DNA from 3 places in the Gordonibacter faecis genome. Region 3 is predicted to be linked to each of the others. Evidence: predicted binding sites of a transcription regulator. Region 3 holds the regulator's gene; each other region holds the start of a gene.
The links. Region 3 encodes HrcA, which represses chaperone genes, less so after heat shock. Its sites were predicted from a motif close to TNTTAGCANNCNNNNNNNNNGNNTGCTAANA; they were not measured.
Positions count from the first base shown of each region.

Region 1: the regulator HrcA is predicted to act here: its motif matches at 2,933-2,963, upstream of QNJ86_RS05300 (Hsp20/alpha crystallin family protein).
Region 2: the regulator HrcA is predicted to act here: its motif matches at 1,366-1,396, upstream of groES (co-chaperone GroES).

Region 1 covers NZ_JASJEU010000012.1:36,481-42,787, reverse strand. Annotated here, with positions in the region: gene QNJ86_RS05325 (beta-class carbonic anhydrase) at 1-168, shown strand, start outside; gene QNJ86_RS05320 (S41 family peptidase) at 165-1,484, opposite strand; gene QNJ86_RS05315 (metallophosphoesterase family protein) at 1,487-2,011, opposite strand; gene QNJ86_RS05310 (helix-turn-helix domain-containing protein) at 2,180-2,365, shown strand; gene QNJ86_RS05305 (helix-turn-helix domain-containing protein) at 2,381-2,590, shown strand; gene QNJ86_RS05300 (Hsp20/alpha crystallin family protein) at 3,082-3,546, shown strand; gene QNJ86_RS05295 (NAD-dependent protein deacylase) at 3,984-4,733, shown strand; gene QNJ86_RS05290 (NUDIX hydrolase) at 4,931-5,575, shown strand; gene QNJ86_RS05285 (helix-turn-helix transcriptional regulator) at 5,572-6,307, opposite strand, start outside.
Region 2 covers NZ_JASJEU010000012.1:308,040-314,346, forward strand. Annotated here, with positions in the region: gene QNJ86_RS06415 (response regulator) at 1-231, shown strand, start outside; gene QNJ86_RS06420 (hypothetical protein) at 407-1,243, shown strand; gene groES (co-chaperone GroES) at 1,477-1,764, shown strand; gene groL (chaperonin GroEL) at 1,870-3,504, shown strand; gene QNJ86_RS06435 (S-layer homology domain-containing protein) at 4,122-6,307, shown strand, end outside.
Region 3 covers NZ_JASJEU010000003.1:72,334-78,640, forward strand. Annotated here, with positions in the region: gene QNJ86_RS00585 (nitroreductase family protein) at 1-288, shown strand, start outside; gene dusB (tRNA dihydrouridine synthase DusB) at 297-1,280, shown strand; gene hemW (radical SAM family heme chaperone HemW) at 1,532-2,644, shown strand; gene hrcA (heat-inducible transcriptional repressor HrcA) at 2,830-3,843, shown strand; gene dnaJ (molecular chaperone DnaJ) at 3,900-5,039, shown strand; gene QNJ86_RS00610 (RsmE family RNA methyltransferase) at 5,052-5,867, shown strand; gene QNJ86_RS00615 (MiaB/RimO family radical SAM methylthiotransferase) at 5,864-6,307, shown strand, end outside.

The DNA.
Region 1 (6,307 bases), on a different contig from region 3:
TGTGGCATTGACTTCGACCGCTGGCTCGCTGGCTTCGGCGATACCGAAGAAGCCGTCCGGCGCAGCGTCGACATGGTCCGCAACCACCCCGTCATGCCCCCTCACGTGCGCGTATCCGGCTACATAATGGACTCCCACACCGGCGAGTTAATGCCGGTGGGATGCTAGGGAAGTTCCAAGGCTTGTTGTTGCACCACATCCTGCGCACATTCAGCAGGAGTGAAAGGGATGTATACGTCCGGGGCGATGCCGCGGCCCAGCGTTCCGTTGCCTTCGTGGGCGGCTTCCGTTTTGCTAATGGGGAACACGAGTGAGAACTTCTCAGTAAGCACCGCGGATACCAGGTTTGAATAATCCAGGCTGCCTCGGGTTGCGCGACCCACGCGCTGTACGTTGCCGCAGCCCGCTTCAGCAGCGCGCGCAGCAATAGCGGCCAACCGCTCGCCCACGCCGGATGTGCTCACGTCGGTGAGCAGGAATGTCCGCTGATGCTCGGGTGCCGGCGGGAACAGCATGTCCTCTTCGAACTCGGCCTCCTTCACGAATCCCGCACCAGCACATTCTGCCACATGGTCGATCTCGGCCTGCACCCAGGCACGACCCTCCGCATCGCTCAAGTCAAGCAAGCGTTTGAGTTGCCGTTGCCGCAGGTGAGCGTTCAGCTGTGTGTAGCGCGTGTAGATGAACTGCTCGCCCATGAGATCCTTCAGGTTGGCTTCGCGGTCGAAAAAGAGCGCGAGCAAGCCGTAGGCGTTCCCAATCATGCCCTCGGTTACGTCGCGCACATCTATGATCACGCGGTCGGCGCGCTGAATGTCGGCGAAGCGTTCCTGTAGAAGGGCAAGCAGCGAATCATCCACGAAGTGGTGCGCCGTGATGACGGCAGCCAACTCGTTTCCGCGTGGGCCCACGTTTTCCACTACCTCAACCGTCGGCGCGCGCAGGCTTTCCCGAAATCCCCGCGCAGGGAACGTGCGGACAGGCAGGTCTTCTTCTGCGCCGTCGGCGTGGCGTACCTGCATATGCGCGCAGTACGGCAGGACGTCATTCCACAGCTGTCGCTCAGAATCGTCGCCGTTGACAGGGTTGTTTATCAGACGCGTAAGATACTCGTCAAGCGTATGTCCATCCAAGCGCACCAGAGCATCACCCGGCACCAAGCGCTTGTCGTCGCGCGCTGCGGTCACATACAACTCATCTCCGAAGCGGCGCACAGAGAAACCACACGTCACAGACGTGAAATCAGCCTTCGACGACACCTCAAACGAAAGCGTTGGATCCTGAAAGCCCGACAAGTACTGACGCACGTAACGCACGAACAAGGCGTCATCAAGCGTTCCCGCGCCCGCAGCCGCACCCAGCGCCTCAAGCAGCGACAGCGGGTTACTTCGCGTCTCACACTCGGGCTGGCCGGCGTAATCGTTCTGCATAACATGCAGCACTGCGGCAATAACCTGCTCATACTGTTCATTCTGTTCCGCCATGGCTACTCCCCCGCTTCCAGTACGATGGTGCCGTCGAGGGATTCTATGCGGGCGCTTTCTACGCGGCCGTTGGAGAGTTGCAGTTTGGCGATGCAGCGGGGGAAGTTGCCGCGAGGGCGGAACACCGCGCCGGGGCACAGGATGTAGGTGGCGGGGCGCGCCTCGGGGCCGGTGATGAGTTCTGGCACATGGGTGTGGCCATGGATGCACACCTGCGGGATAGGGTCGCCCGGCGCGAGGGCGGCCGAGCCGGCAAAGGTGATTTTCACGTCGCGCGGGTAGTGCGCCACGAGGAAACGCACACCGTCGATGACCGGATGCGCGAAACGGCCGACCGACGCGCCGTATTCGTCGAAGTCGTTGTTGCCCAGCACAGCCGTGACCGGCGCGATGGTTTCCAACTCGCGCAGAATGGCCGGGTCGCCAATGTCGCCCGCATGGATGATATGGTCGCTACCCACGAGCGCCGCATACGCCTCATCCGACAACCGCCCATGCGTATCCGAAATAACCCCCACCAGCGTCATATTCGCTCCCTTCGCGCCCAGCACTTACGCCAACCACCCGCCGCATTTACGAGCACCAGTATACGTCACCACCCCCACCCAAACCGCTTTGTTTGCCAGTTTGTCTTAAAGCGCCGCATAGTAAGTTATAATCCCAGTTCTATGACGAATTCCGCGAAAAATCTTGGCTTGCGAATAAAGGAGCTGCGTGACAGCAAGGGCTGGACGCAGGTTGAGTGCGCGGAGTATCTGGGGTTTCATCCCTCTTATATCGCGCGTGTAGAACTTGGCGGAAAGAACGTCACGCTTGCCACCATCGACAAAATAGCCGCCGGTTTCGGCATCTCGCTCGAAGAGTTGTTTAAGGGTTTGTAGGCAGGCCGTCCATTTATGGCCGCTAACCAACAACTCGGCATGCGCATCAAGGACCTGCGGGAGGCCAGGGACTGGTCGCAGCGCGAGTGTGCGGATTTCCTAGGCGTGCATCATGTGTACCTGGCTGATGTCGAGCTGGGTAAGAGAAACCTCACGCTCGCAAATATTGAAAAGATTGCAGCTGGTTTCGGCGTTACGTTGGAAGAGTTGTTCAAGGGCTTGTAGGCTGCGCTTCCACAGGTGCGACTCGCCCGCGCTGTCGCATAAAAATGTGACGCGCTGCGCGCTACTAATTACGCCACGAGGTGGCCACCCTCCCAACAACTATGACGAGGGCTTTTGTTGCATAACGTGTCAATGTCTTCAAGTCAGTCAGCCCGAGTCATGAGACAAAGGGCGTTGGAAAACTCGTGACGTACTAGCTAGCGCGATAGCGCGTCACACTTTTGCCAACAGTGAAGAGTGACGTGTCGGCAGCCGGCGTGTTTCGTTTTTGCGGCTGTTTGTGGATGGCGGGCATGGCGGCGCGAAAGCGGGGCTACCATTCGAAATTGACGAAATCGTAACTTTTAGCACTCTCGGCTTGACAGTGCTAATGGAACGATTTATAACAGCCGTGTACAGAGAAAACCGCACAGAAAGGCGCTTAGATTTTCTTAAGGTTCCCCTTGCGTACTTTAAGAAAATCTAGCCAACACGTTGAGGAGATGATTAGTATGGCCATGATGGTACCCATGCGGAGGAATCGCAACCTGCTGAGCGAGCTGATGTCCGATCCGTTCGACGCGTTCTTCGACGCGGCCGCCGCGCCCATGCAGGCGATGCAGAAGATGTCGCCTACGCTGATGCGCACCGACATCAAGGAGACGGACGGTGGGTTCGAGCTCACCATTGACCTGCCCGGCTTCAAGAAAGAAGACGTGCAGGCCGAACTCAAGGACGGGCAACTCACCATTACCGCGCAGACGCAGTCCGAGTCCGAGGACAAGGACGAGAAGGGCACGTACGTGCGCAAGGAGCGTTTCAGCGGGAAGTGCAGCCGCACGTTCTACGTGGGCGAGGACATTGAGGAAAACGATATCCACGCGAAGTTCGAAGACGGCGTGCTGAAGATCGACGTGCCGAAGAAGCAGGAGCAGCCCAAGCTCGAAGAGAAAAAGACCATCGCCATCGAAGGCTAATCGAGGCGAGGCAATTAGCAGCATTGGAGGGCGGCCACTCGGTCGCCCTCCTTTCATTCATTTTTTCGTTATTCAAAAAACGAACTAAGCGATTATCAATAATTCCCATTCGTTTTCGCTTTTCATTATTCGGTTTTCACTCTTCACTTCTCTTCACTCTTCCACCTCTTCCCCCCTCTTTCTGTCACTCATTTTTTCGTTCTTCATTTTCTCGTTTCTCATTTTTTTCGTTCTCACCTTGTTCATACTTTTTTTCTTGATCGTCATTTTTTGACGGTTATTGCACGTATTCGCAGGTGATTCAGCGGGGGCATTCTTTTCATGAGCGAGAATGTTTCACGTGAAACACTGGGTGTTTTAGCACAGATGTTTCACGTGAAACATACGCGTGACAGCCGTGCTATGATAGGGTCGCAATCGCGACGAAAGGGCTGGTCATGGATGAGCGAACGAGGCGCGACGTCGAGACGTTTCGGGAATGGGTGAACGAGACGCGCCCTGGCGGCATGGTGTTTTTCGGCGGTGCGGGCGTGTCTACCGAGAGCGGTATCCCTGATTTCCGCAGCCCGGACGGACTGTACGCGCAGAAGTACCCTCACCCTCCCGAGCAGATGATCTCGCGCAGCTTCTTCGACGCACACCCAAGCGAGTTCTTCGACTTCTACTGTGACCATATGCTTGCGCTGGACGCCGAGCCGAACCGGGCGCACCGAAAACTTGCCGAGCTGGAAAGCACCGGCACTTTGTCGACTGTCATCACGCAGAATATTGATGGCTTGCACCAGAAGGCGGGCAGCCAACGTGTGCTTGAGCTGCACGGAAGCGTACTGCGCAACTTTTGCCAGGAGTGTGGGGCGACGCATTCAGTGGAAGACCTGCTGGCGCTGCGCGCGCAAGCGGCCGACGGCGTGCCGCGTTGCCCCACGTGCGGCGGCATTGTGAAGCCGGACGTGGTGCTGTATGAGGAACCGCTCGACGAGCGCACACTTCGCGCGTCCGTGGAGGCCATCGCGCGTGCCGACCTCATGGTGGTGGCGGGCACCTCGCTTTCCGTCTATCCGGCAGCGGGTCTGCTGGACTACTTCCAGGGCGACCACCTGGTCATCGTCAACCGCACCCCCACTCCGCGCGACCGGCAAGCCAACCTCTGCCTCGCCACTAACGTAGGCGATGTATTCGACTTCTGAATGCGAAACTTCGAATAACCGCACGTTGAACGCACGATGGAACACATGTTTCACGTGAAACATGTGGGCCCGGTGCGGAAAGCGCGAAAGTCGCTTCAGGTTAATGAAAAAATGAGTGAGCGAAAAAGAGTAATCGGGGAAATTGAAGATCGAATAATTAAAAAATCAAAAATTAAAAAACGAAGCGAGGGAATTCCATGGATAGCAACGCAACCAAAAGCGTACCGGTTTTGGCCGATATTCGCCAGGTGTCGGACGGGTGGATTAAAAAATACGTGCTGGTGTATACCATGCCCGATGGGTCGTCGTATGAGTACGAAAGCGCCTCACGAAAAAACATCGACGCCTATCGTGCCGAACTGGAAGCCAACGCGCGCGGAGAGCAGCCTGCCGCAGATGCCGTGTGCATCGTGCCGCAAACGGCGGACGGAAAGCTGCTGCTTATTCGCGAATTTCGCTATCCGTTAAATAGCTGGTGTATTGCATTCCCAGCCGGACTTACCGAACCGGGCGAAAGCCTTGCCTCCTGCGTTGACCGCGAACTGCGCGAGGAAACGGGCTACGCCTTGCGCGCCGACCTGGGCGACGCGGCGCTTGACCCGCTGCCGCAAGCGGGCTTCTCGTCCACCGGCCTCACCGACGAGACCGTCCACATTGTATTTGCGCAGGTAGAACGCGCAGGAGACGCGCAACCAGAGCCGTCGGAACTCATCGAACCCTTCCTGCTGGACATCGCCGACATCCCACAATTCCTCGCCGAAAACAAAACCCCCATCGGCACCCGAGCCCAACTAATCCTCGAAGCCTTCACCCGCCGCCACCAAACTTGCAACCCTCTCTAGTTCAGTGGGTCTTCGGTGGAGATGCTGTTGGATTCTTGGTCTAGCAACAGAAGAAGTTCGGCTTGAGAGTGGACGTTTAGTTTGCTGTAGAGGTTGCGCATGTGAGTTTTTACCGTGGACGGGCTTACAACCAGGTGCTCGGCTATGTAGGGGGCACGGTAGTTTTGCGCGAGCAGAATGAGAATCTCACGTTCGCGTGGCGTGAGGTCGCAGCGGCGGGCCAGGATGGCGCAGCGTTCCTCAAGGCTTGCCTGCGCCGCAGCGGCGGCGGCGCGCTCCATGGCTTCGCGCTCGTTCGCCTGCTGCTGAATAACAAGGAAGGCCAGCGCCCCGCCACCGATGAACGTGGCCAGCACCACCACGGTAGCCAGCCCAATAAATGCCGAAGGCGTCATGACGGAATACAGCCCCACAAACAGCGCACGCACCCCTATCGTCACCGCAAACGACGCAAACAGCGGCACCACGGGGTTGCGCCGCGAGCGCTCGGGAAACAGAAAAGGCGTCATCAGAATGAAAAACAGCGTGACCTTATACGTGGCATCAAGTATGAGAACGTGCAGAAACCACAGGTCAACCGACGCTTGTGCCGTATAGAACGCAATGAACGTCACCGGCAGCACAAATAGTTCGTACACCAGCACGAAGCTGCGGTTCCACGCATACACAACCACGAACAGCGCCACGAACCCCGCCAGCACAATGCCGCAACCGATGCCCGCTTGAATGAAC
Region 2 (6,307 bases), on a different contig from region 3:
CCCGCTACCGCTGCCGGAAGCCTGTCTGCGCTCACCGAGCGCGAACGTGAAATCCTCACGCTGGTGGCGCGCGGCCTCACGAACGACGAAATAGGGCAGGATCTGTTCATCTCTCCCGCCACGGTGAAAACCCACCTGGCTCGCGTCATGGCGAAGCTGGAGGCTCACGACCGCGCACAGCTCGTGGTGAGGGCTTACGAAGGCGGTTTGGTTCGCCCCTCTATACGGTAAAGGCACCGGCCTTCGGCGGTATACCATCGTTTATCACTCATCTTTTGCTAACCTCAGCTATAATTATATGCGTGTGTGATATAGTCCGAGTTTCATAAGGCACAGCTAAAGCGGCACCGAAGGAGAGGAGACGGCCGTCAAACGCGACGAAGAAACGCAGCAAGCCGAAGCGTCTATGGAAGTGACGCTGCACGCGGCTACGGCGGTGGACGACGCACGCCGGTCGCTTCAGCGTGGGCTCGATCAGGCGTGCGGCATTTCGCTGAAAGCGTTTTGCCTCTTGGCGTCCGTGCATTCGCATGAAGGAACGCTTCCCTTGGCGGCGTTTCCGCCCCATGTCTTCGTCTCGGGCCGCGCCGCCAGCCTTGCGGCCAGCGAACTTGCGCACAACGGCTTGGTGGAAAAGTCCTACGCCCACGCCGGTCGTCGAAATCTGCAACTGCGTGAGACAGACCGGGCCAGCGCAACACTTACCACCGGGTTTGAGGTGGCGTATCAGTGCCTGGAAGAGGCCGCCGAGCGCGCCCGCTTGCTCGAAGGGGTGGAAGGCATGGCCAAGGCGCTCAGTCTGGCGGCGGGCCGCTTGGGTGTGAGTGATCTGGAATTCGACCCCTGCTGTCATACGATGCTCACCCCCGCGTGTCTCATCGCGCTCATGGGTTTGATACAGCGCTGGGACGAGGTGGGTCTGCCCGTCACTGGCCTCGCGTTCACGGAAGCCCAATGCCTCGTACTGCTGAGGCTCCACCGCGTTACCGCTTCCTTCGAGTTTATGGCCGACGCCCTGCGCGTTGAGCCTGCGGAAGTGTCCAAACTGGTGACGCGCTTGCGCAACAAACTCTTCGCCGGATTCAGCGCGGGATACGTCAGCGAAGACTACGTACAGAAAGTTGGGCTCACCCCCCAGGGCGCTGAGATGGCGCTCACCGCTGCGGAGGAGCTGGGGAAGGTAGTAGCCAATCTGCGCTCAGGTTCGGGCGCGCTTCTCGCGTACGCAAAGGAACCCCGCTAGCCTTCGCCCGCTCGAACGAAATGTGGCGAAAGTTTGGCGATTCGGTACAACCTTAGTCAAGGACGCTCACATTTTCTCAAATTCGCTTGCATTCAGTGACAGGGCTGCTATGATAACGCACTGTTTAGCACTCGTTACCTCTGAGTGCTAGCAGTCAAGACAATCGAGTGGTTAAATGAGCAAACGTGTTCAACCAGTTTCGGACATGAGACGGACGGAAGGAAGGAAGCGTTATGAATTTGAAACCATTGGGTGATCGCGTCATCATCAAGCAGGACGAGGCTGAGGAGACGACGGCATCCGGTCTGTATCTCGCGACCGAGGCGAAGGAAAAGCCCCAGACGGGCAAAGTGCTCGCGGTGGGCGAAGGCAAGATGGACAAGGACGGCAAGCTGGTGCCTGTGCCCGTGAAGGTGGGCGACAAGGTGCTGTACGGCAAGTACGGTGGAACCGAAGTGCACATCGACGGCGAGGATGTCATGATCCTGCGCGCCGACGATCTGTACGCGGTCTTCGAATAAATCCGCAGGTTGAAGCGTAAAGGCGACCATCGCGCCGCCCGTTTTCGGCACACAGCCGAACATTCCCTCAGGTAACAACAACGCAGTTGAAAGGATAGAGAGAACATGGCTAAAGACATTAAGTTCGACGCCGATGCACGCAGCGCGCTCGCTGCCGGCGTGAGCAAGCTCTCCGACGCTGTTAAGGTGACGCTTGGCCCCAAGGGCCGCTACGTGGCGCTTGAGAAGTCCTACGGCGCGCCCACCATCACCAACGATGGTGTGACCGTGGCTAAGGAAGTTGAGCTGGAGGACCCGGTAGAGAACATGGGCGCCCAGCTGGTGCGCGAGGTTGCCGTCAAGACGAACGACGTGGCGGGCGACGGTACCACCACCGCTACGCTCTTGGCTGACGTCATTGTGAGCGAGGGCCTGCGCAACGTCACCGCTGGCGCTGACGCGCTTGGCATTCGCCGCGGCATTCAGAAGGCCACGGACGCCATCGTTGACGCCATCAAGGCTGACGCAACGCCCGTGTCCACCAAGGAGCAGATTGCCAACGTTGGCACCATTTCCGCCGGCGACGCCGAGATCGGCGAGAAGATTGCCGAGGCCATGGACGCCGTGGGCAACGACGGCGCTATCTCTGTGGAAGAGAACGCCCAGTCGTTTGACCTGGAGCTGGACATTGTTGAGGGCATGCAGTACGACCGCGGCTACATTTCTCCCTACATGGCCACCGACATGGAGAAGATGGAGGCCGTGCTGAACGACCCCTTCATCCTGCTCACCGACCAGAAGATCACGAACATCCAGGACATGGTGCCGCTGCTGGAGGAAATCATGCGCTCCGGTCGCCCGCTGTTCATCGTCGCGGAAGACGTTGAGGGCGAGGCGCTGGCTACCATCCTGCTGAACAAGCTGCGCGGCACGTTCAACTGCGTCGCCATCAAGGCCCCCGGCTTCGGCGACCGCCGCAAGCGCATCTTGGAGGACATCGCGGCTGTCACGGGTGCCCAGGTCATCGACAAGGACTTCGGCATGACCATGGCCGACGCCAAGATTGAGATGCTTGGCCACGCCAAGACCGTGAAGGTGACGAAGGACACCGCACTTATCGTTGACGGCGCGGGCGACAAGAAGGACATCGAGGATCGCATCAGCCAGATTCGCGCTGAGCTGGAGCGCGTCGACTCCGACTTCGACCGCGAGAAGCTGCAGGAGCGTCTGGCGAAGCTCTCCGGCGGCGTGGCGGTGCTCAAGGTGGGCGCTGCGACCGAGTCCGAGCTCAAGGAGAAGAAGTCCCGCATTGAGGACGCTCTGCAGGCAACCCGCGCGGCAGTGGAAGAGGGCATCGTTGCTGGCGGCGGCGTGGCGCTGGTGGATGCGCTGCCCACGCTGGAGGCGCTTGAAGTGGCCGACAAGGACGAAGAGGTGGGTGTTGCCATCATCCGCAAGGCCATCGAGGCGCCGATGCGCGCCATCGCCCAGAACGCGGGCTTCGAGGGTAGCGTCGTTGTGGAGCGCGTGAAGGGCATGCCGAAGGGCGAAGGCCTGAACTGCGCCAACGGCGAGTACGGCAACATGATTGAGATGGGCGTGAACGATCCGGTGAAGGTGACCCGTACGGCACTGCAGTCCGCAGCCTCCGTGGCGGCCCTCATCCTCATCACCGAGGCCACCATCAACGACATCCCCAAGGATCCCGATCCCGCAGCTCTCGCCGCCGCAGCCGGTGGCATGGGCGGCGGCATGATGTAATTTTGTTCCGCCGGCCTTCCGGCCGGCGGAACGACTCGACGCTGCGGAGCGTTCTGGCACCGAATCTTCGCGCGATCCCGAGGGCTTGCGTACCAAAGTACGCGGCGCCCTCGCGATCCCACGAATCTTCGGCGCCAGAACGCTCCTCGCTGACACTACGAACGACCTGGGAGAATTATCAAACAACCTGGGGGTGGTCAGCAGGCGTCTTGCGCTTGGGCGCACAACACTAACTCGGAATGCGGGGCGGCTTCGGCCGCCCCGCGTGCGTATGTTCACCTGTTTCTCAATGCCGAAACCCACCACCACTTATTGCTAAGCGTCAGGCATGGAGTATACTTAAATGAGTTCATGCCTGTTACACCCTTTTCAAAGGAGGTGATGTGTCTGGGGTATGTCATGTAGGGGAGAAACTGGAGCAGAATCAATGGAAGGAGAAACATGAAGTTTAGAAGTAGAGCACTTCCCGCTCTTCTCAGCGTGACCATGCTCATGAGCCTAACGCCCATGGCTGCCTACGCTGCGAACGCCGGGGGGGGGGGGGCCTTCAAAGCACTAGTGCACTAGAAACGCTTGATAGTGCGACTGAGGACGGAGTTACAGGGCAACCTGTTGCCATGATTGGTGGTACTGGCTATGCGAGCCTCGGGGAAGCTATCGATAAAGCGGAAAACGGCGCTACCATTAGCTTGCAAGCTGATATAGCTTTGAGCGAAACCATCACGACCACCAAAAATCTTACTATCGATCTAAACAAGTATGCTATTGCGAGTACAGATTGTCGCGCCATCCGCGTTAATGGCGGTACCTTAACCCTTACCGGCCAGGGCACGGTGTCTGCCAATAAGGGAGGGGAAGACAGCAAATTTGCGTCGGGCAGTTCAGTCATTCTCGTTTCCGGCGACGATAGCGTAGCCAAGCTTGTCGTTGGGAGCGATGTCACGATATCTTCGGAGCATTGCTACGGCGTTACACTCATCGGTGAGAATAACAAACAGGTGCTTGAGTTGTCCGGTACTATTTCAGTGGCGGGCGAAGCAACCGCAATTAGTGGCAACGGTCTTGCTAAGTATAAGGAAACGGAAATCAACATCTATAACGGCGCAGTCGTCGAATCTAAGAAGGATGTAAGTATTTATCATCCTCAGAAGGGTGCCCTGAATATTTCTGGCGGCAGGATTGAAGGTACGACGGCCCTCGAGGCGAAGTCGGGTACAATCGCTATTACAGGCGACCCAACATTCACCAGTAATCATAAGGGTGAACCTACGCATAAGGCCAACTCCAATGGTACCTCCACACAAGGTTACGCAATCGCGGTTGTTGATAATAGCGCCTACAAGGGCAATACGAGCGTGACAATCGAAGGTGGCACCTATACTGGATTGGTCGCTATTGCCGAAGACAATACGGTCGATGCAAAAAAAGCTGGCAAAATTTCAATCACCGGTGGCACGTTCACGTCTGACCCGAGTGACTATATTGCCGAAAACTGCGCAGCCTATCAGAGCGACGGCAAATCAGTCGTAGCGAATGCCAATGAGGTGTACTTCGGGGAAACCAAACCGAGTATGGTTGGTTCAGTTCAGGGTGCTACGATCGATACTCCACTATCAGGAACCGTGGATCCTGCTACCTATGTAATGGATAACAGCGAAGAGGGTTCTACTGAATTCAATATAGTACGTGACTTCGGCACCCTGTTTAGCCAGATTGAAGGTACGACCCAATACAAGGTGGCGGGTGACAAGGAACTTGCTTTCGCTCACTTGGACTTCACTAACCTTGACGGCGCTAAATCCTATGCAATCATGCAAAAAAATCCAGCGCTGAACTATGCTTATGGTGCGAATGCATTTTCTGATAATACCAAGATGGGAGTGTATAAGGGTGAAACCCTTCTTAAGGAGGGCCTCGACTTCCTGGTTTCAAGCCAGTCTGGTGATATCACGATTAGCATTGTCGAGGTAGCCGATGGCACTACTTCGAGTACCCTTGACGCTGATACTTTTAAAAAGCATACGGGTACTGCTACATACAAAAACGAGGTCAGTTTTGTCAAGAAGGCTACTGACAACGAAGTCACCGTGAACGATGGGACGACGGCAGAAGTAACAATTGATTCAAGTTCTATTCCTCAAACAAATGGGGGAGAAAACAAACCTACGATTAAGATTGATGCCGTAGCCGAAGATGAAAACACTGGTAATCCTGTAGAGAATGTCACTAAGGCAGTGATTACGCTTCCCGAGGCCACGATAAACGCGCTTGTCGATGCTGGTACTTCAAAGGTTGAAGCTGTCGTACTCAAGACCAATGCTGCTAACGTATCGCTTTCAGGCAAGGCTCTTGAGGAGATCGCAAAAGAGGTTAAATCAGGTTCTTCTGCAATCGTAAACGTGAGCAAGGTTGATAAGGCTAGCATCGACGCATCTGCCCCTAGTGCAGGCGCAAAGTTTGGTGCTATCGAAGTCACCATTGTAACAGGTGACGCCGCCGACCCAACACCGGTTCCTATCGAAGGCCTTACCGAAAAACCCATCCAGTTCTCCTTCAATATCGGCACGGGCGCGCGTAACCCCAAGATGTTCTATGTTGAGGGTAATGACGCCTTGAGCGATGCGGGCGTCGAAACTATTAAGTATGACCGTATTACTGGCATCATTACGGGTTCTACTACACATCTCTCGACGTTCGTTGCGGCAGAAAAAAAGACCTCTGTTCCCGGCACGGGCGGCGTGACTGCCACCTACAAGCTCTCCTTCAACACCAATGGTGGCAGCAGCATTGATGCTGTCAGTAA
Region 3 (6,307 bases):
TATCGCCCGCAAGCGGCCATCATCGTGGCGCACAAGAAAGGCGCTGCCTTTGGCCGTGAGGACGATGGCTGTGCGCTGCAAACCATGTTCTTGGCCGCTCATAGTTTGGGAATTGGCAGTGTGTGGATCAACCAACTGCAGGGCATCTGCAACGAACCCGACGTGCGCGCCGAACTTGACGCCCTTGGCGTGCCCGCCGACTATGAGGTCCACGGCATCTGCGCCCTCGGCTATGCCGCTGCCGAAACAGCTCCCAAGGACCGCAAAAGCGAAATTGTGTGGGTGTAACGGGCGGCATGTTCGACTTTTTCCAATCTCATAATCTGCTGCTTGCGCCGATGGCGGGGGTGAGTGACGAGGCGTTTCGGACGCTCTGTCGCGAGCAGGGGGCCGATCTCACCTACACCGAGATGGTGTCGGCGAAGGGGCTTTCGTACGCGAACGAGAAGACGCGTCATTTGCTGCACCTGGCGGAAGGCGAAGATCAGGTGGCGGTGCAGCTGTTCGGGCATGAGCCGGACACGATGGCTGCGCAGGCGGCTTGGATCGAAGATGAGATGGGCGACTCGCTTGCCTACCTCGACATAAATATGGGGTGTCCTGCGCGTAAGATTGTGTCCAAGGGCGATGGCTCGGCGCTCATGAAGGAGCCCGAACTGGCGGCTGCCATCGTGCGCGCGGTGCGTGCAGCAGTGGCGCATCCGGTGACGGTGAAGTTTCGTCGCGGCTGGGCCGAGGGTGAGGAATCGGCGCCCGCGTTCGCGCAGCGTATGGAAGAGGCTGGCGCGTGCGCGGTGGCGGTGCATGGGCGTTTCGCCGAGCAGTTGTATCGCGGGTCGGCCGATTGGGGCGTCATCGCGCGGGTGAAGGAAGCGGTGAGCGTGCCGGTAGTTGGCAATGGAGACGTGCGTTGCGGCGCGGATGCCGTGGCCATGGTAGAGCGCACGGGGTGCGATGCCGTAATGATTGCGCGCGGAGCCGAGGGCAACCCCTGGGTGTTCGCCCAGGCCAAAGCCGCGCTGGCCGGTGAGATGGAGCCACCGCTTCCAACGGTTGAAGAGCGCATCGCGATGGCGCGTCGTCACGCGCGCTTGCTCGCTCAGCGCGAAGGCAAAAACATTGTGCGCATGCGTAAACACGCCATGTGGTATATGGCCGGGCTCCCGGGAGCCGCCGCAGCCCGCGGCAAAATCAATGCCTGCGTGTCGGTGGAAGATTTCGACGCGGTGTTTGACGAGTTACTGGAATATGTGGGTTCGTCCGCGCCGAGTGGGCGATAACGTTCAGTCGCTCGGACAGTCCTGGGCTCGCACGAACAGCCCACTGGGCTGTTCGGCTCGTGCGGAACTCGCTTGGTGAGCGCAATCGCCCGCTCGGCGCTACGTTTCCGCTATTCTGGTGCTCGTCATTACTGGTCGAAATGAGCGACGTACGGGCGTAATATCAACCAGGTGGAACGGCTCCCGGAAGCCCTTGAGAGAGGGGGGAGGGTTCCGTCCCTGACATTTGGGTTAGTTGAAAGGGATTTAGTATGCCGCATGATCCTTATAGGGCGCTTTATTTGCATCTGCCGTTTTGTGTGAAGAGGTGTGCTTACTGCGACTTTGCGACCTCGGCGGTGGCGGGGGATTCGCCGGAGATTGATGCGTATGTGGAGGACCTTTCGCTCCAGATTCGCCGTAAGGCGAAGGAGGGGGAGTTGGGCGCCCTTGAGACGGTGTATCTGGGAGGTGGCACGCCGTCGCATGTTGGGCTTTCGCGGTTGTCGATGCTGCTGTATACCTTGTCGCTTTCGATGCACCTCACGCCTGAGGTGGAGTGTACCATGGAGGCGAATCCAGAGAGTCTCACCGAGCGTATGGTGCGCGACGTGTGGGCGCTTGGCGTGAATCGGTTGTCGCTTGGCGTGCAGAGTTTCGATGATGAGGTGTTGGCGGTGCTCGGGCGTGCGCATTCGGCCGATGACGCGCGGCGGGCCATTGCGGCGGCGCAGACGCGCTTTGAGAACGTGAGCGTGGATCTTATGTGTGGCATCCCTGGTCAGAGTGTGGAAAGCTTCGAAGCAAGTGTGCGCGAAGCCGTGGCGCTTGGGGTGGCGCATGTGAGTGTGTATCCGCTTACTATTGAGCCGCACACACCCTTTGACCTTGCGGTATTGGCGGGTGAGATGGAAGAGCCCGACGATGACGTGGAGGCGGCGCATATGGAGCTCGCCGCTCGTGTGCTCACCGAAGCGGGTTTCGAGCGCTACGAAGTGGCCAGCTACGCGCGCCCTGGTTTCCAAAGTCGCCATAATAGTGCGTACTGGACGGGTGTGCCGTACCTCGGTCTTGGTCGCTCGGCCGCCACGATGACGCAGAACGCCGAGCGCCGCATGCGCGTGAAAGATGGCCAGGTCACTGACGACCTCGACGCGCGTCAGATGGCGGCCGAGGACCTTATGCTTGGCATGCGTATGACCCGTGGTATCTCCGATGACCAGGTGGAACGCGCCGCTGCACTTCTACCCGAAGCGCCTGCCACACTTGAGCGCCTTGCGGGCGAAGGCTTTGTCGTGCACAAAGACGGCCGCTGGCGCCCCACCGAACAAGGCTGGCTCTGCGGCAACACCCTCTACGGCGAACTCTTCGACCTCGCCCCTTAAACAAAGCATGTAACGCTGGTGCGCCAGCAAAAAGCAAGGGAGAACTCGTGGCGGTGAGGAAACTGTATTCATATTTCCCGTTTTTCTTAGCACTCTCTTGCATCGGCTGCTAAAATGATGCGTTGGTGCCGTTCGGAGAACGGATGTGAAGAGAGATGCAAGGCGAGAGAGGAAGGTGGGGAAGCGTGCTATCAGATCGCAGGCAGCGAGTGCTTGCTGCGCTCATAGAAGAATATGTTGCGCGCGCTCTGCCGGTGGGCTCGCGCACGCTTACGGAGCGCTACCACCTGGGCGTGAGTCCGGCTACGGTGCGCAACGAACTGTCCGTGCTTGAGGATGGGGGCTACATCACCCAGCCGCACACCTCGGCGGGGCGTATTCCAACCGATCACGGGTATCGCGCGTTTGTGGACAATCTGCTTGATGCGGATTTCTCGGGCGATGATGAGCGCTATCTTCCTGTTGTTGAAGAACTGCGTCGTAGCGCAAGCGAACTTGATGCCCTTCTTGAGCAAACCTCATCTGCGCTTACGCGCCTGACGGATTGCCTGTCTATCGTGCTGGCACCGTCGGTGTTGAAGCTCCACATTAAACAGTTGTCGCTCATCTCGCTCAATCCGTACCGCGCGCTGGTGGTGCTGGTGACGGAAGACGGGCAGGTATTCAACCGCCAAATGGAGTTCGCCGAAGAAGTGGGCGCGGATGACCTCGCCCGTGTGCAGGCGTTTCTCAGCGAAGTGTTTACCGGCAAGTCGCTCCAGCAGATTGAAGACGGCCTCGGCCAGGGCATGGTTGAGGCGTTTCGCGATCCGCTCGTGCGCATGGCGCTTGACGAAGTGTTGTCGTGCTTACAGGAAAGCGAGTTGTCGCGCGCGCATCGGCTGGGCGTGAGTTCACTGCTCACAAAACCCGAGTTCAGCCAGTCGCAGGCGCTGCTTCCTGTCATGCAGGTGCTTGAGGACGATACGGTGTTGCTGCATGTGCTCGACGACGTGGCGCGACAAACCGGTGGCATTCCTTGCGTGCGCATCGGCAGCGAAAACGAGGCGGCGGAGCTTGCGGGCGTGTCGGTGGTGGCAAGTCGCTACGGGCGCGGTGCGTCAGCTGGGGTTGTGGCGGTCGTGGGTCCCACGCGCATGGATTATTCGAAGGTGCTGCGCGCAGTACGCATTGCGAGTGCGGCGCTTCAGGACGTATAAGGTTGGGTAGCGCGCGAGGGATGCGCCGCCCGTGAGGAAAGGTACGCGGAAAAGCAATGGCCAAGGATCTGTACGAGGTTCTGGGTGTTTCCAAGAACGCCACTGAGGACGAGATCAAAAAGGCGTTTCGTCGTCGAGCGCGCGAGCTTCACCCCGATGTGAACAAGGCGCCCGACGCCGAAGACCAGTTCAAGGAACTGAATGAGGCGTACGACGTGCTGAGCGATCCGGCGAAGCGCGCGCAGTACGACCGTTTCGGCACCATTCCTGGCGCGGCGGGCGGCGGCAACCCCTACGGGGGCGGCGGCTACGTGGACTTTGAAGATCTGTTCGGCGGCGGCTTTGGCATGGGCGACATCTTCAGCTCGTTCTTTGGCGGCGCGGCCGGCGGGCGTCAGCAGCAGCGTCGTGAAGGCCGCGATATGGGCGTGGGCCTGCGTGTTACGCTGGAAGAAGTGGCTTCTGGTGCGAAGAAGGAAATTGTTTACGATCGTCTGGCGCCGTGCCCCGACTGTGATGGTTCGGGCCTGGGCGAAGATGGCCGCGAAATCACCTGCCCCGACTGCAACGGCCAGGGCCGTGTGGTCACCGTGCAGCATACGTTCTTGGGCGACATGCAAACGGCTACCACGTGCAAAACCTGCGGCGGCACGGGCCGCTCGGTGGAGAACCCCTGTCCTGAGTGTGAGGGTCAGGGTCGTGTACCCGACCGCCAGCGTGTGACCGTGGAAGTGCCTGTGGGCATTCGCGACTCGCAGCAACTGCGCTTGTCGGGCTTCGGTGAAGCCGGCATGCAGGGCGCCGCTCCCGGCGACCTCATTGTCACGGTGCGCATTCAGCCTCACGAGTTCTTTGAGCGCGACGGCGACCATCTGCACGCGCGGGCGAACGTGTCCATCGTGCAAGCGGCGCTTGGTGCAGAAATTGAAATTGACGGCATCTTTGAAGACGAAAAGGTGCAGGTGCGCATCCCCGAGGGCTGCCAAAACGAGCAGGTGGTGCGCGTCAAGGACTACGGCATGCCGAAATTCCGTAGCGACGCGCGCGGCGACTTGTTCGTACACGTGAACGTAGTGGTTCCCAAGAAACTCACGAAAAAGCAGCGCGAACTGTTGGAGCAGTTGGCTGAAGAACTCGGCGAGGACGTCTCCGACGCCCGCACGCCTTTGCAAAAACTTCGCGACGCTTTTAATTAAGTTAGGAACGGTATGTCGCTGCCGCATTTTTACCTTGAGGAACAGGTGCTTGCTGATGAGGGGGCTGAGGCGTTTTCTTTGCGGCTTTCGCGGGATGACGCGAAGCATGCGCGGGTGCTGAGGCTTGCTGTGGGCGAGCATGTGGCGGTGGTTGATGCGGCTCGTGACTATTTCGAATGCGAAATCGTTTCGTTTGATGACGCTGAGCCGCTCGTGCGTATCGCGCAGCGATTCGGTGCGGCTGAAACGGAGCCGCAGGTAGTGCTCGTGCAAGGCCTCGCCAAGGGCGACAAGATGGACGAGGTCATACGCCACGCGACGGAGTTGGGCGTAACGACCTTTGTGCCCTTGGTGTGCGAGCGCTCCATCGTCAAGCTTGATGCGAAGAAGACGGCGGCGAAAACCGAGCGCTGGCGTGCCATCGCAAAGAGTGCGGCCATGCAGTCGGGGCGTCGGTTCGTGCCCGAGGTAACTGAACCGGCAGCGATTAAGGATGCGAGTGCTTCTCTTGCAGACGCGACGGCGGTGCTCGTGTGTTGGGAAGAAGCTCCTGGGACAGCGTATTTGGACGAGGCGCTTGCTGGTGCCCTTGCCACTGCGGACGTCGCACCTGATGAGGCGTGCGTGGCAGTGGTGGTGGGTCCCGAGGGGGGTCTCACGCACGCTGAAGTCGACGCGCTTATGACCTGCAACGCGCACGCGGCGCTCGCCACGCTGGGCCCTTCCATTCTGCGTACTGAAACTGCTGGCGTGGTTGCGCCTGCGCTCGTGCTGCATGAACTGCGGCGTTTGGCTCGCGGGGCCGCACAGGTGGAGTTTGCACGATGAACTTCTGTGTTGTTAACCTGGGGTGCAAGGTAAATCGCGTAGAGTCCGACGATGCGGCGGCCCTCTTGGCTGCCCACGGAACCGAAACGCGCGAAGAAGACGCCGACCTCATTGTGGTAAACACCTGCACGGTCACCGGTGAGGCCGAAAAGAAAACCCGCAAGGCCGTGCGCCACGCCCTTCGTGCGAACGATCACGCTCGCGTGCTCGTCACCGGCTGTGCCGCCGCGATCGACGCCGCCTTCTACGAGGGACTTGACACACGTGTGGAAACCGTGGGGAAGGCAACACTGTACGAACGCGTCGCTGAACTCGCGTTATTGTCGGACACATCGCTCGAAGAAGAGGAAGCTGCTCTGTCCGCAGAAGGTGCGGAGCATCACTCCGCGCCGCTGCTGCGCCTGGGCGAGGGCTTCCGCACGCGCGTCGGCGTGAAGGTG